Regions from separate parts of the Paenibacillus sp. PK4536 genome, predicted to be linked through region 4. Evidence: predicted binding sites of a transcription regulator. Region 4 holds the regulator's gene; each other region holds the start of a gene.
What was found. The regulator Rex, encoded in region 4, represses fermentation and respiration genes when NADH is low (regulators of the CRP and FNR family bind a similar motif). The targets are predictions, from matches to a motif close to TTGTGAAATATTTCACAA.
Positions count from the first base shown of each region.

Region 1: qoxA (cytochrome aa3 quinol oxidase subunit II) is a predicted target of Rex. The motif match lies at 1,536-1,553, and genes of this name have one in related genera.
Region 2: PO903_RS03105 (TorD/DmsD family molecular chaperone) is a predicted target of Rex. The motif match lies at 1,792-1,809, and genes of this name have one in related genera.
Region 3: adhE (bifunctional acetaldehyde-CoA/alcohol dehydrogenase) is a predicted target of Rex. The motif match lies at 1,430-1,447, and genes of this name have one in related genera.

Region 1 is NZ_CP126313.1:326,201-329,420, reverse strand. Features, by position in the region: gene PO903_RS01650 (glycoside hydrolase family 95 protein) at 1-799, shown strand, start outside; gene PO903_RS01645 (hypothetical protein) at 1,155-1,424, shown strand; gene qoxA (cytochrome aa3 quinol oxidase subunit II) at 1,711-2,742, shown strand; gene PO903_RS01635 (cbb3-type cytochrome c oxidase subunit I) at 2,811-3,220, shown strand, end outside.
Region 2 is NZ_CP126313.1:652,452-655,671, reverse strand. Features, by position in the region: gene PO903_RS03115 (MFS transporter) at 1-833, opposite strand, end outside; gene mobA (molybdenum cofactor guanylyltransferase) at 937-1,584, shown strand; gene PO903_RS03105 (TorD/DmsD family molecular chaperone) at 1,823-2,494, shown strand; gene PO903_RS03100 (hypothetical protein) at 2,637-2,837, shown strand; gene PO903_RS03095 (1-phosphofructokinase family hexose kinase) at 2,846-3,220, opposite strand, start outside.
Region 3 is NZ_CP126313.1:4,477,010-4,480,229, reverse strand. Features, by position in the region: gene PO903_RS19905 (winged helix-turn-helix transcriptional regulator) at 35-352, shown strand; gene PO903_RS19900 (Crp/Fnr family transcriptional regulator) at 464-1,186, opposite strand; gene adhE (bifunctional acetaldehyde-CoA/alcohol dehydrogenase) at 1,520-3,220, shown strand, end outside.
Region 4 is NZ_CP126313.1:4,324,706-4,327,925, reverse strand. Features, by position in the region: gene dinG (ATP-dependent DNA helicase DinG) at 1-1,218, shown strand, start outside; gene PO903_RS19185 (redox-sensing transcriptional repressor Rex) at 1,215-1,862, shown strand; gene PO903_RS19180 (amidohydrolase) at 1,855-3,162, shown strand; gene PO903_RS19175 (cell wall elongation regulator TseB-like domain-containing protein) at 3,193-3,220, shown strand, end outside.

The DNA of each region.
Region 1 (3,220 bases), 1.0 Mb from region 4:
GGATATGACTCTGATCCGTGAATTATTTCAGCATTGTATTACCAGTACAGCATTGCTAGAAGTCGATCAAGAGTGGGCAATCACACTCCAAAAGGCTTCTGAGCGCCTATATCCTTTTCATATTGGTCGTCATGGTCAGTTGCAAGAATGGTATCGAGATTATGAAGAGCACGAGCCAGGGCATCGCCATGTATCTCATTTGTATGGTCTTTATCCCGGCAATGAGATCAATCGTTATCAGACTCCTGAGCTTGTAGAAGCTGTGCGTGTCTCGCTGGAACGACGTATTCAGCATGGTGGCGGACATACAGGTTGGAGTTGTGCATGGTTAATTAATCTCTATGCTCGTCTATTAGATGGAGAGACGGCTCATGAATTTGTAAGTACATTACTGGCACGTTCTACATATCCCAATTTATTTGATGCTCATCCTCCATTTCAGATAGATGGTAATTTTGGTGGAACAGCAGGTATTGCTGAAATGTTGCTACAGAGCCATTTGCAAGAACTGCATCTACTCCCTGCTTTGCCAAAAGTATGGAATAAAGGTAAAGTCAAAGGGCTGCGTGCGCGTGGTGGATATATTGTTGATATGAGCTGGCATCAAGGAGAATTGCTTGAAGTCACAGTAGAATCACCGTTTCATGGAACATGTCGATTAGTGAGTTCTACGGCTTTGCAATTAGATGATCCGTTGACTGCTTGTACGGTTACTGAACCGAATCATTCACAACATGACTTTGTACTGGAGTTTACTGCTGAAGCGGGCAGAAGTTATAGATTGATAGCAAATAGCTAAATATCGCAACTTATTCGTTGTCAAAATCAATGAATATGACGCTTATTTATCTTTTTCCTTCTATATATAAATATATTCTTATTAAATATGAAAATATTATTATAATGATGAGATCGAGAAAAAAAGCCATATTTTCTGTTCAAAGCAGAGAATATGGCTTTTTTCTATAAGAATATTCACGATTTGTTTATATTTTCAAAGAAATAAAAGAGAAATTAAAAGAATATGAATGAATACCGAATCAAAAAGGGTGAATTGTGGTAATAGATACTATAACCTAGCAACGTAATTGGTAAAGTGCTCCTACATTTGGAGTCACTATGGCTACTAACATGAAGAGGGGAGTGCTTTAATCATGGCGACAAATACAAAAGGCCGTTCAAATTCACCCGGAAAAAATGCTCGTGGATTAACTCGTTTGCTAACGATCATCGGTTGGATCGCTTTTGCTGTGGGTGTAGTAACGATTATTTTGAATATCCAACCTTTTAACGATAACAATGCTGGACTGATGATGGGGATCGGATGTGTAGTAGGTAGCGTGTTTATCTACTTTATTGGTAAATCGATCGGTTCAATGCAAGTGCGTAATGAAGAAGGAAAAGAAAGTATCAACGACGATTAATCGTATCTTTTGTAACAGAACGTTAACTTTTTCAATTAAATACATGCTCCTTTAAGAATTAGTTCTTAAAGGGGCTTTTTTACGGAATCACAATATGATAATATATAAATAATGTGAAAAGATTCACGATAACCTGTTAATAAATTGACAGATTTGTTAACAAGTCAAAAAAATGTGGAATTTACACCTTCTATGGATACGCAAATAGCACACTTAGTGTTAACATAGAAATGTGTGGTTTCAATATTATGAACGTCTTAAACGTTATGTGAGAAAGGGGATTAAGATGAACAAAAAACCGGGTTCTCGTCTTATGATGTGGGTTATGATTATTGTGTCGGTTCTGTCACTGGCTTTGACAGTATGGGCGCTTTATGCAGGTAGCCACAATTACTTTGTTCTCGATCCGAAAGGACCTATTGCAGCAGGACAAAGAGATCTAATCGTGATTTCAACGATTCTAACTGCCATTGTTATTGTTCCGGTAACAATACTCACTTTTGTTATAGTGTGGAGATACCGTGACAAACCAGGTAGAAAGGCAAAATACGATCCGGATTTCAACCACAGCACCAAACTTGAAACCATCTGGTGGGGGATTCCAATCATCGTTATTGCTGTACTTGGTATTGTAACTGTTCGTTACACCTATGCATTAGAACCTTCTGTAGCGATTCAATCACAGAAGCAACCTATTACAATCCAAGTAGCATCTATGGACTGGAAATGGTTATTTATGTACCCGGAAGAAGGTATCGCTTCTGTGAACTCGATTACGATTCCAGAAGATACACCTGTACGATTTGAACTGACTTCTGATGCACCTATGAACTCATTCTGGGTTCCAGAACTTGGTGGACAAATTTATACGATGTCGGGTATGGCTATGACATTGTATCTACAAGCTGATCATCAAGGAACATTCTTTGGATCAGGTGCTAACTTCAGTGGTGAGCACTTTGCCCAAATGAGATTCGATGTGAATGCTGTATCTGACGAGCAATATCAGACTTGGGTGAATAAAGTTAAAACCGAGTCTAAACCTATGAGTATGGAAACATACCAATCACTAACGGTTCCAGGAACAGCTGACAAACAGACGTTCTCTGCATTCCCAGAAGGATTGTTCCAACAACTCGTAACCAAATACTTGCCAGGTGGTTTGGCAGGCGGTAAAGATCGTGCTACTCATACCACTCCTTCAACTCAGATCAATGAGAAAGAAAGTGAAGAAGGACAAAGTGATATGGGAACCAATGAGCATGATGGTATGGAAATGAACGATCAAGAAAGCACGGACACGAATACTAGCAATTAAGTTCAAAGTTATTTGAAATTAGTTGTACCGTAGCGTGTGACATAAAAGACAGGGAAAGGAGCTCCCCGATGCTCGAGAAAATTAAAGATTTTGCATCTGACTTTTTCGTCACCGGCGACCCACTAATTTACGGTGCAGATGTATCTATCGGACTTGCGATGATTGCTATCGTTGTGGGACTCACCTATTTCAAAAAATGGGGCTGGTTGTGGCGTAATTATTTAACAACAGTTGACCACAAAAAAATCGGTATCATGTATATTCTTGCTTCGATTTTGATGTTGTTCCGTGGCGGCGTGGATGCCATTATGATGCGTACTCAACTCGCATTCCCAAATCTCGAATTTTTACATCCTGAACATTATAATCAGGTCTTTACCACGCATGGCGTAGTTATGATCCTGTTTATGGCGATGCCATTTATGTTCGGTCTCTTTAATATCGTGGTGCCTCTTCAATTAGGAGCACGCGATGTAGC
Region 2 (3,220 bases), 1.4 Mb from region 4:
ATCGCTAACCAACCGATCATAAATGAAATATTACGCTTGAGATAACGATCAAATAGCAAAAATAAAGCCGCTTCAAAAATAGAAGAAGCAAATACAGCCCAACCGACCATCGACTTGGTTCCCCCAAGTTCAACGATATAGAGCGAGACAAAGGTACTGTTCATCGCATTCGGAATCGCTACCAAAATACCAAATACAATAAAACCTACAAAATACAGATTGCCTAGCAACTTCTTCATCGCATACCGATTCATTGTCGGTGATCCACCCGGTAACTTGGTTTGTGGAGGCAATAACAAAATGATACCGATTGCAATAAGAAGCAACACCGTAAACACCGTACCGATTTGAGAAACCCCTAATCGATCGATGACAGGACCTGCCACAACAGCTGTTAATGCCCAACCCAGTGAACCATACAAACGAAACCCGCCGAACTTTTTGGGTGTACCATCAATATAACTCAAAATCAACGTATTGCTTTGCGATAACATAGGGGTCTGGAAAAAGAAAAAGACTGCCATAACAATATAAATAATCGTATAATTCTGCACATGAAAAACAAGCTGAACCATGAGCAACGTGCCTAGCATCATAATCAGCAGAACAAATCGTACATTTTGTAGACGATCACTATAAAATCCCCAAAATGGATTAGCAATTAATGAAATCAACGGACCGATTGCCATCAAAGCACCGATCTCACTCTGGCTCATTCCGATATCTTGCAGGTATAATTGAAAAAAGCTCGTAAAAATAACCAGTGTGCCATATATGAAAAACGTAAACCATCGTAGTGGTCTAAAAGTAGTGTTGTTTATATTCGGATGCAAAGCCAGCCAATCCTTTCATCAGACATTTCATTCACTGTAGCATGTGTTGAAAAGGGATACAAACCAATTTTGTTTATTTCTGGAGTAGAAAGGATAATCTATTATGCCATACTCTTTAAAATATACAGGTATTATTTTAGCAGGTGGTCAATCAAGCCGTATGCGTCAAAATAAAGCATTATTGCCTATAGATGATCATACCATTATCGAACGTGTAGCCAAAGCATTAAAACCAACTGTATCTTCGCTATGGATTGCAGGCAATTACAATGCTGATTATTCATTTCTAAAGCTCTCCGAAGTGCCCGATATTTTTCCCGGACAAGGGCCTTTATCAGGTCTGCATACAGCTTTATCACAGATTTCTAGTGAATGGTATGCAGTCAGTGCCTGTGATCTACCTTTTGCCAGTACAGTACTGATGCAATATCTAATAGAGCAGACTAGGATAGAAGGGATACAAGCTGTGATTCCTATGCAACATGGACGTATTCATCCACTGTATGCGGTCTATCATTATAGTGTACTGCCATCGCTTCAGACCGCTTTAGTACACAACCAATTGCGTGTAAGAGATTGGTTAGATCAGCAACAGGTAAAGTATGTAGAAATCGAGTCATTGTACGATCCAAATATAAAGGAACTATCTTCTTTTCAAAGTATATCGGAGTATAGCTTATATAATATGAATGATCCCCAGTCCTATGAGCATGTTTTGCATCTTTTGGAGCAATATCCTTCTTTGGTATAGCCAGTCTGTGGCATAAGTCCTTTTGAAAGCGTGACAAACATGACTATTTTATGAACGTATGCTTAATTCGCCCCTAATCGCTACAAAATAGAGTACAATAAAAGTATAAAAACAAGTCTCTTCTTCAGTACTTACTACCGCTGTTGACTAACGATTTAACCTATATATTGCTTCAAACCTTCAATGTCGGAATTCAATCATTTAAATATGTGAATATTATCACAAGGAGTGATTTAAGATGACTATGTATACAGAACCGGAAACCCATCAAGCTCGCCAAGAATGGTTATACAGTCGTGTAATGACTTACCGTTTACTCAGCGAAATGTTAGAACGCAAACCTACATTGTCCAAGTTGATCGAATGGAAAAAAGAAGCGTCCAAAATCAATCGTCTATTTACCAATGACTATGCACTGCTTCATACGTTAGAAAATACGATGTTGAATGATATTATGCAATATGCTCGTCAGGAATGTGCAGAATACAGTCAATTGTTCGAGCAAGATCAACATGTTAGCTATCCACCACAAGCTTCTTATTATTTAACGAATGAGCAAGGACGTACGGCGTATGAAGCTGTTGTGAATGCTGTCTATGCACGGGCAGGTATTGCTTTCAAAAAAATGGATCATGAAACAGATGATCATATCGGAATTGAATTGGAATTTATGGCGTTATTGGCAGAACGTTCGGCAGAGACTGATATGCATTCCTCTAGCCGCAAAATGATCGCTCAAATGCAGATCGAATTTTTAGAACATTATTTGATTCCATGGGTACCTTCATTCTGCGCTGAACTTGGCAAAACCACTTGCAGTCCGTTGTACCGTGAATGGGCACAGATGTTACCGACTTATCTTCAACATGATGTACAAGAATTACAACAGATCGTGAATCGCTTAACCTAACTCAAATTCCCTATTTTATAGATCACATGATCTGAAATAGGGAATTTTTGCTTTGATTTTGAAAATATAAGTAATTTATTTCCAATTCGCTGTGTCAAATTAGAAAATACAGTCTAATGAGTGATAAGGGAGGTTTACTGCCTTGAATAAATATTATTGCCTCAAACAATGTATTGTCGTAAAGGCTGTAGACAGAAGAGCGGAATTTCCATCGTTAGATTGGGCACGCCAATATGCTTTAAAAGAATTAGTGCCACAAGAAATCAATTTTGTAGTGAGCGATGGAGATACAGGTCAAATCTATATGGATGTTCGATTCGGTTCGCATACCAAAAACCCCTGAGTACTTCTTTACTCAGGGGTTACTTTTATCTGCTGATATAGTTGTTGTACATCTTGAAGGTCTACTTTGCCAGCGATCGGTTGCAGAGCACAAGCACTACCGCAAGCCGCTCCATAACGAAGCATTTCTGCAAGATGACCACCACGATAAGCTGCGGTTACCATACCTGCTGCCATCGCATCTCCGCTTCCAAGCGCACTGATAATATCAAGCTCTGGCACATGTACTCTGTACCGCATAGAGCCTTGAGCCGCTATCGCTCCACGTTTACCCAAAGAGATCGTAGCTGTGTTTACACCATGATCTAACATTGCTGTCAGTACACCATCTAGCGTTTCCTCTGAATAGTGATCACTTGGAGCTATGCCTGCCCATGCACAAGC
Region 3 (3,220 bases), 150 kb from region 4:
CCGTGTTTCGGAACAATTGAAGAGGTGAGAAAACATGGAGCAACACCAATTGGGATTATGTCCCCGTTTTGAGACCGCGTTTTCATTTTTAGGTAAACGATGGAACGGTCTAATTATTCAATCATTAATGAGTGGACCTAAGCGTTTCAAAGATATTTCTAATCTTATTCCTATGATGAGCGACAAAATGTTGTCAGAGCGGATGAAAGACTTAGAAGGTAGTGGAATATTGATTCGTCAGGTCTATCCAGAGACACCTGTTCGAATTGAGTATGAGCTAACGGACAAAGGACGTGCACTTAAGCCAGTGATGGAGCAGATTCAGAACTGGGCAGAGCATTGGGTCGAGTAGATTTCGATGTGTTAACCAAAAAAAGCTTTCCGCTATGAGTAACACACGGAAAGCTTTTTTGGTATTTTAATTGTCTCAACAGGTAAATGCATAAGCACACCTAAATATTCATTAAATTCTGCATATTTCTTTAGGGCACATTTCGCAGTGACATACTTCTTGTAGCGCTTCAAGATCATGAATAATGATCATCCCGTGCTCATATTCAATACTTTCTTTTTTACGCAAATCACTAAGCATCCGGTTGACACTTTCACGAGTAGCACCAATCATATTCGACAAATCGGTATGTGTAATTTTTTTGTTAATCAAAATCGAACCTTGATCGTTATAATCTTGACCATAGGTATTGCTTAAACGAATCAGAGTGGAGCAGAGAGCACCTGGTTTACCGTATAACATTAAGTCACGCACTTTAGTCTGTGTTAGACGGTGATGAGTACCCATCCATTTCATAAAGTCGATAGCAAAATCACAATACTGACAGATCATCAATTCCAATTCTTTGTGTTCAATAACAGCGACTTCAGTATCTTCTAATGCTTCCGCTGTAAATCCAAGGCGTGTACCTGAAAATGGATCTGCTTGACCGATCATGTCGCCTGCTTGATACATATATAGAATCAATTCTTTACCTTCATCAGTAGATTTGGTTAATTTAACCCGTCCACTTTTAAGGAAGTATAATTTATCGGATAAGTCGCCTTCCCAGAATAAATGTGAACCTGCTGCAATCGTGCGTTCTGTAGAATGATTAAGTAATCTTTCCTGATTAATTTCCGAAAAGCATGCTGTATTATGACGTGGTTGAGTATGTTCTAAAGAATTGTTCATTATGGTTCGCCCCTTTTTGTTTCAATTATACGTGAAATTAATCATAATGCATAACATTTTAGGAAAAAAACTGGAAATTAAATGATTAGTTAAATTCTACGTTATATAGGAAAGATAATGAACTCATGTATACGTAAAAGTAATCTATACTTTGTGATTAATTTCACTATTATCATACATCTTTTTATATTAAAATGCAAAAGGAAAAAATAAAATAAAACAAATTTAAAAAATAAAAATTGATTGTGAAAAATATCACATTATGATTTATGTCTCTATGCTATGATCGGTGTGTAGACAAAAGCAATACACATTCTGAGGAGGATGAGAGAAATGGCTGTTAAAAATGATGCTAGTCGTAACGTGGAATTGAGTGCACAGGAAGAAATTCAAAAGTTAATCGATAAAGCGAATAAAGCACATGCCGCATTTATGAATATGGATCAAGAACAAATTGATAACATTGTACAAGCAATGGCATTAGCGGGCTTGGATCAACATATGTATCTTGCCAAACTAGCTGTTGAAGAAACAGGCAGAGGCGTATATGAAGATAAAATTATCAAAAACATGTTCGCTACTGAATATGTATACCATGGTATCAAAAATGAAAAAACAGTCGGTATTATAGAAGATAACGATTATGAAAGCTTCCAAAAAATTGCTGAACCTGTCGGAATCATCATGGGGATTACACCGGTAACGAACCCAACTTCGACTACCATGTTCAAATCTTTGATCTCAATCAAAACACGTAACCCAATCATTTTCGGCTTCCATCCATCTGCACAGAATTGTAGTAAAGAATCCGCTCGCATCTTACTTGAAGCGGCTGTCAAACATGGTGCACCTGCGGATTGTATCCAATGGATCGATGCTCCTTCAATGGACAAAACAAATGCATTAATGAATCATCCTGATGTAGCGTTAATCTTAGCTACTGGTGGTGGCGCAATGGTTAAAGCAGCATATAGCTGTGGTAAACCTGCACTTGGCGTAGGTCCTGGTAACGTTCCTGCTTTTATAGAGAAAAGTGCTGACTTGCAACAAGCAGTGAATGACTTGATTCTTTCCAAATCATTTGATAACGGTATGATTTGTGCTTCTGAACAAGCAGTAGTTATTGAAGAACCTGTTTATGAAAAAGTGAAAAAATTAATGATCGATAACGGTTGTTACTTTGTAACTAAAGAAGAAGCAGGCAAATTAACGAACGGTGCAATGAATACAGACAAATGTGCAGTGAACCCTTCTATCGTAGGTCAATCTGCTGTCAAAATTGCTGAACTTTGTGGAATTACCGTTCCAGCCGATACCAAAATACTGGTAGCAGAATTGGAAGGCGTAGGTACTAAATTCCCATTATCTGCTGAAAAATTAAGCCCTGTACTGGCTTGCTATAAAGTTAAAAACGCGGATCAAGGGATTGAACGTGCTGCACAAATCGTAGAATTTGGCGGTATGGGTCACTCTTCAGCTATCCATTCTAATAATGATGAAGTTATTCAGAAGTTCTCTAATCGTCTACAAACTGGACGTATTATCGTGAACTCTCCTTCTACACATGGTGCAATTGGTGACATTTACAATACGAACTTACCATCTTTAACACTAGGTTGTGGATCTTATGGTCGTAACTCTACTTCTTCTAACGTAAGTGCTGTGAATCTGATTAATGTGAAAAGGGTGGCTCGTCGTACTGTGAATATGCAATGGTTCAAAATACCTTCTAAAGTTTATTTTGAAAAAGGCGCAACTCAATACCTTGCTAAAATGCCTGATATTAGTCGTGTAGTGATCGTAACAGATGCGATGATGGTACAACTTGGTTATGTTGAAAAAGTACAACATTACTTGCGTCAACGCCAGACTCCAGTTGTTGTTGAAGTGTTCTCTGATGTAGAACCAGATCCATCAACTGCTACTGTAGAACGTGGTCGTCAAATGATGGAACGTTTCCAACCGGACTGCATTATCGCTCTTGGTGGTGGATCTCCTATGGATGCTGCTAAAGGCATGTGGATGTTCTACGAA
Region 4 (3,220 bases):
GCCGCTCCAGGAGAAGCTGGACAATTTACATTACGTTTGTTACCTGAGAAGCAACCGACAGAATGGACGGTAATTACGGATTTGGAGAATCAGATCCATATCGGACTGAGTCAATTGATTCGTAAAGGCGAACAAGTAATGAATCAGATCAAAGAAAGCGATGAACAGTTGGGCACAGATAGTCTGGTGACTGATGTATCGGGTCTATTCAAAGATTTGACTGTCGTTCGAGACGATCTACGTCAATTTGTGAAGCTGGAAAGTACAGATACGGTCTACTGGTATGAAGCCAATGGAAATTACCGTAGCAAGTCTTTACAGATGTATGCTGTGCCTGTGGATGTGAGCAAGCAATTGAAAGAGTACTTTTTCGATAAAAAGAAAAGTATTATTCTAACATCCGCAACCCTATCAATAGAAAAGAAATTCCAATATATGATTGAACAACTGGGACTTGTCGAAGCGGAAAAAGAAGGCAGATTGATGACTGAACAGTTATCTTCACCTTTTAATTATCGTGAGCAATCGCTATTGTTGATTCCACGTGACTTTCCAAGTGTCAAAGGCAGTGTCGGTGATGCCTTCTTTGTAGATACATTAGCGAACTCGTTAGCAGAGACTGCCAAAGCAACGCAAGGACGAATGATGGTTTTATTTACCTCATATCGAATGCTCAAGCAGGTGTATGAGCCATTAAAAGAGAAGTTATCACATAGTGATATTGCTGTATTTGGTCAAGGCGTTGATGGAGGGAGTCGGACGAAGCTTACTCGTAGATTCCAGGAGCGTTCTGCTTCTGTATTGCTTGGAACAAGTAGCTTCTGGGAAGGTGTCGATATTCCGGGCGAAGCATTAACATGTCTGGCGATTGTACGATTACCTTTTCAACCGCCCAATCATCCATTGCTAGAAGCCAAAAGCGAACGGCTTAAAAAAGAAAAGAAAAATCCATTTATGAAATTATCTGTACCGCAAGCAGTTATCCGTTTCAAACAAGGTTTTGGTAGATTAGTACGGACATCTAGTGATCGGGGAATCGTTATTGTCTATGACACTCGTGTGATCGAGTCCTATTATGGCAAGCATTTTCTATATTCATTACCCGGTCCCAAAATGGAACATATGCCGACAGAGCAGATGGTACCCCGTATTACAGAATGGCTTAGCCAGGCCGAACCTGAAAAGGAAACTGTAAATCAAGAGGGGGAGCAAGCATGAAATCCGACAAAATATCAGAAGCAGTCGTGCGAAGACTACCTGTATACCTTAGATATCTGAACGAACTTCACACCCGTGAAGTTCCCACAGTGTCTTCGCAAGAATTGGGACAAAAATTAGATTTGAATCCAGCACAAATTCGCAAAGACTTAGCTTATTTTGGAGATTTTGGACGTAAAGGAATCGGGTATGATGTATCTTATCTGATTGAGAAAATACGTCATATTTTAAAATTAGATCAACAGATTAATGTTGCACTTGTAGGTGCAGGTAATCTAGGACATGCCCTTTCGAACTATAATATGTATTTGAAAGAAACGATGAAAATCGTAGCTGTGTTTGATTCTCTAGAACCCAAAGTCGGTTCGATGATCAATACATTAGTTGTACAACCGATCGAAGAACTTGGAGCAACAGTCAAAGCGAAAAGTATTCGTATTGGTATTATTACTGTGCCTAATATTGAAGCACAGCGTGTAGCAGATCAATTGATTGAAGCAGGGATCGAAGCCATTTTGAACTTTGCACCGATTATTTTGAAAGCTCCACCGCATATTCGTGTACACACTGCTGATTTTACAACGGACTTACTAAGCCTTGCCTATTATCTGGAAGATGGAAAGGAACATGAAACTAATGAATAACACCTCGAACAAATGGGTTATCAAAAACGGTATGTTTGCTGTAATGAGTGAAGAAAAATCGATGCTTTTCGGACATATGGTGATTGAAGATGGATGGATCACTTATCTTGGAGAAGAAGAGCCTGTGATTGAAGAAGGAACAACAGTAGTCGATGGTAATCATTTGTTCTTTATCCCGGGTCTAGTGAACAGTCATGGTCATGCGGCAATGTCTTTGCTACGTGGATATGGCGACGACCTTGCACTACAAGTATGGTTACAGGAAAAAATGTGGCCGATGGAAGCGAAGTTTACTAGTGACGATGTATACTGGGGAACATCATTATCTGTACTTGAAATGTTAAAAGGCGGTACTACAACATTCTTGGATATGTATGATCGTTCAGAGCGTGTTGCTGAAGTCGTAGAGCAATCAGGAATGCGTGCTGTATTGATGCGTGGTGTTATCGGCTTATGTTCAGAAGAAGAACAAAAGCAAAAGTTACAACAATCTATCGACTTTGCACGGGATTGGCACGGTCAAGCTGATGGACGTATTACAACGATGATGTCTCCACATGCGCCGTATACATGTCCTCCTGCATACATCGAACAATTTGTACAAGCAGCACATGACTTGGATTTGCCGCTGCATACACATATGTCTGAGACGTTAGCTGAAGTACAATTAAATGTAACTGATTATGGATTACGTCCTGTAGCTCATTTAGAGAAATTAGGATTTTTCACGCGTCCAGCCCTTTTGGCACATGCTGTTCATTTGAATGATGAAGAGATCGAAATGCTTGCGCAACATAAAGTAGCTGTTTCGCATAATCCGGGTAGTAATCTGAAATTAGCAAGTGGTGTTGCTCGTGTTCCTGATTTATTGCGTGCAGGTGTAGTCGTTTCTTTAGGAACAGATGGCCCGGCAAGTAATAACAACTTGGATATGTTTGAAGAGATGCGTTTGGCAGCTCTTATTCATAAAGGAGTATCCGGAGATCCAACAGCAGTACCTGCATTAGAAGCATTGAAAATGGGTACAGAATACGGTGCGAAATCTGTATTTTTGAATGACGTAGGTACATTTGCTGTCGGTATGAAAGCCGATATTACGGCATTAAATGTAGATCAACCGCATTTCTTGCCACGTACTGATTTTATCTCACATACCATTTATTCTGCATCAGCTAAAGATGTATTGCATGTCTGGGTAGATGGTAAGCAATTAATCAAAGATGGTATATCATTAACACTGGATGAAGAAAAAATTCGTCATGAAGCCCAAAGTGCTTTTGAAGGTTTGCTCAAACGCTAACCGGAAGTCGACAGGAAAGGATGGCGTGTTTTGCGAAATTTGGGAAGTGGAAAATGGA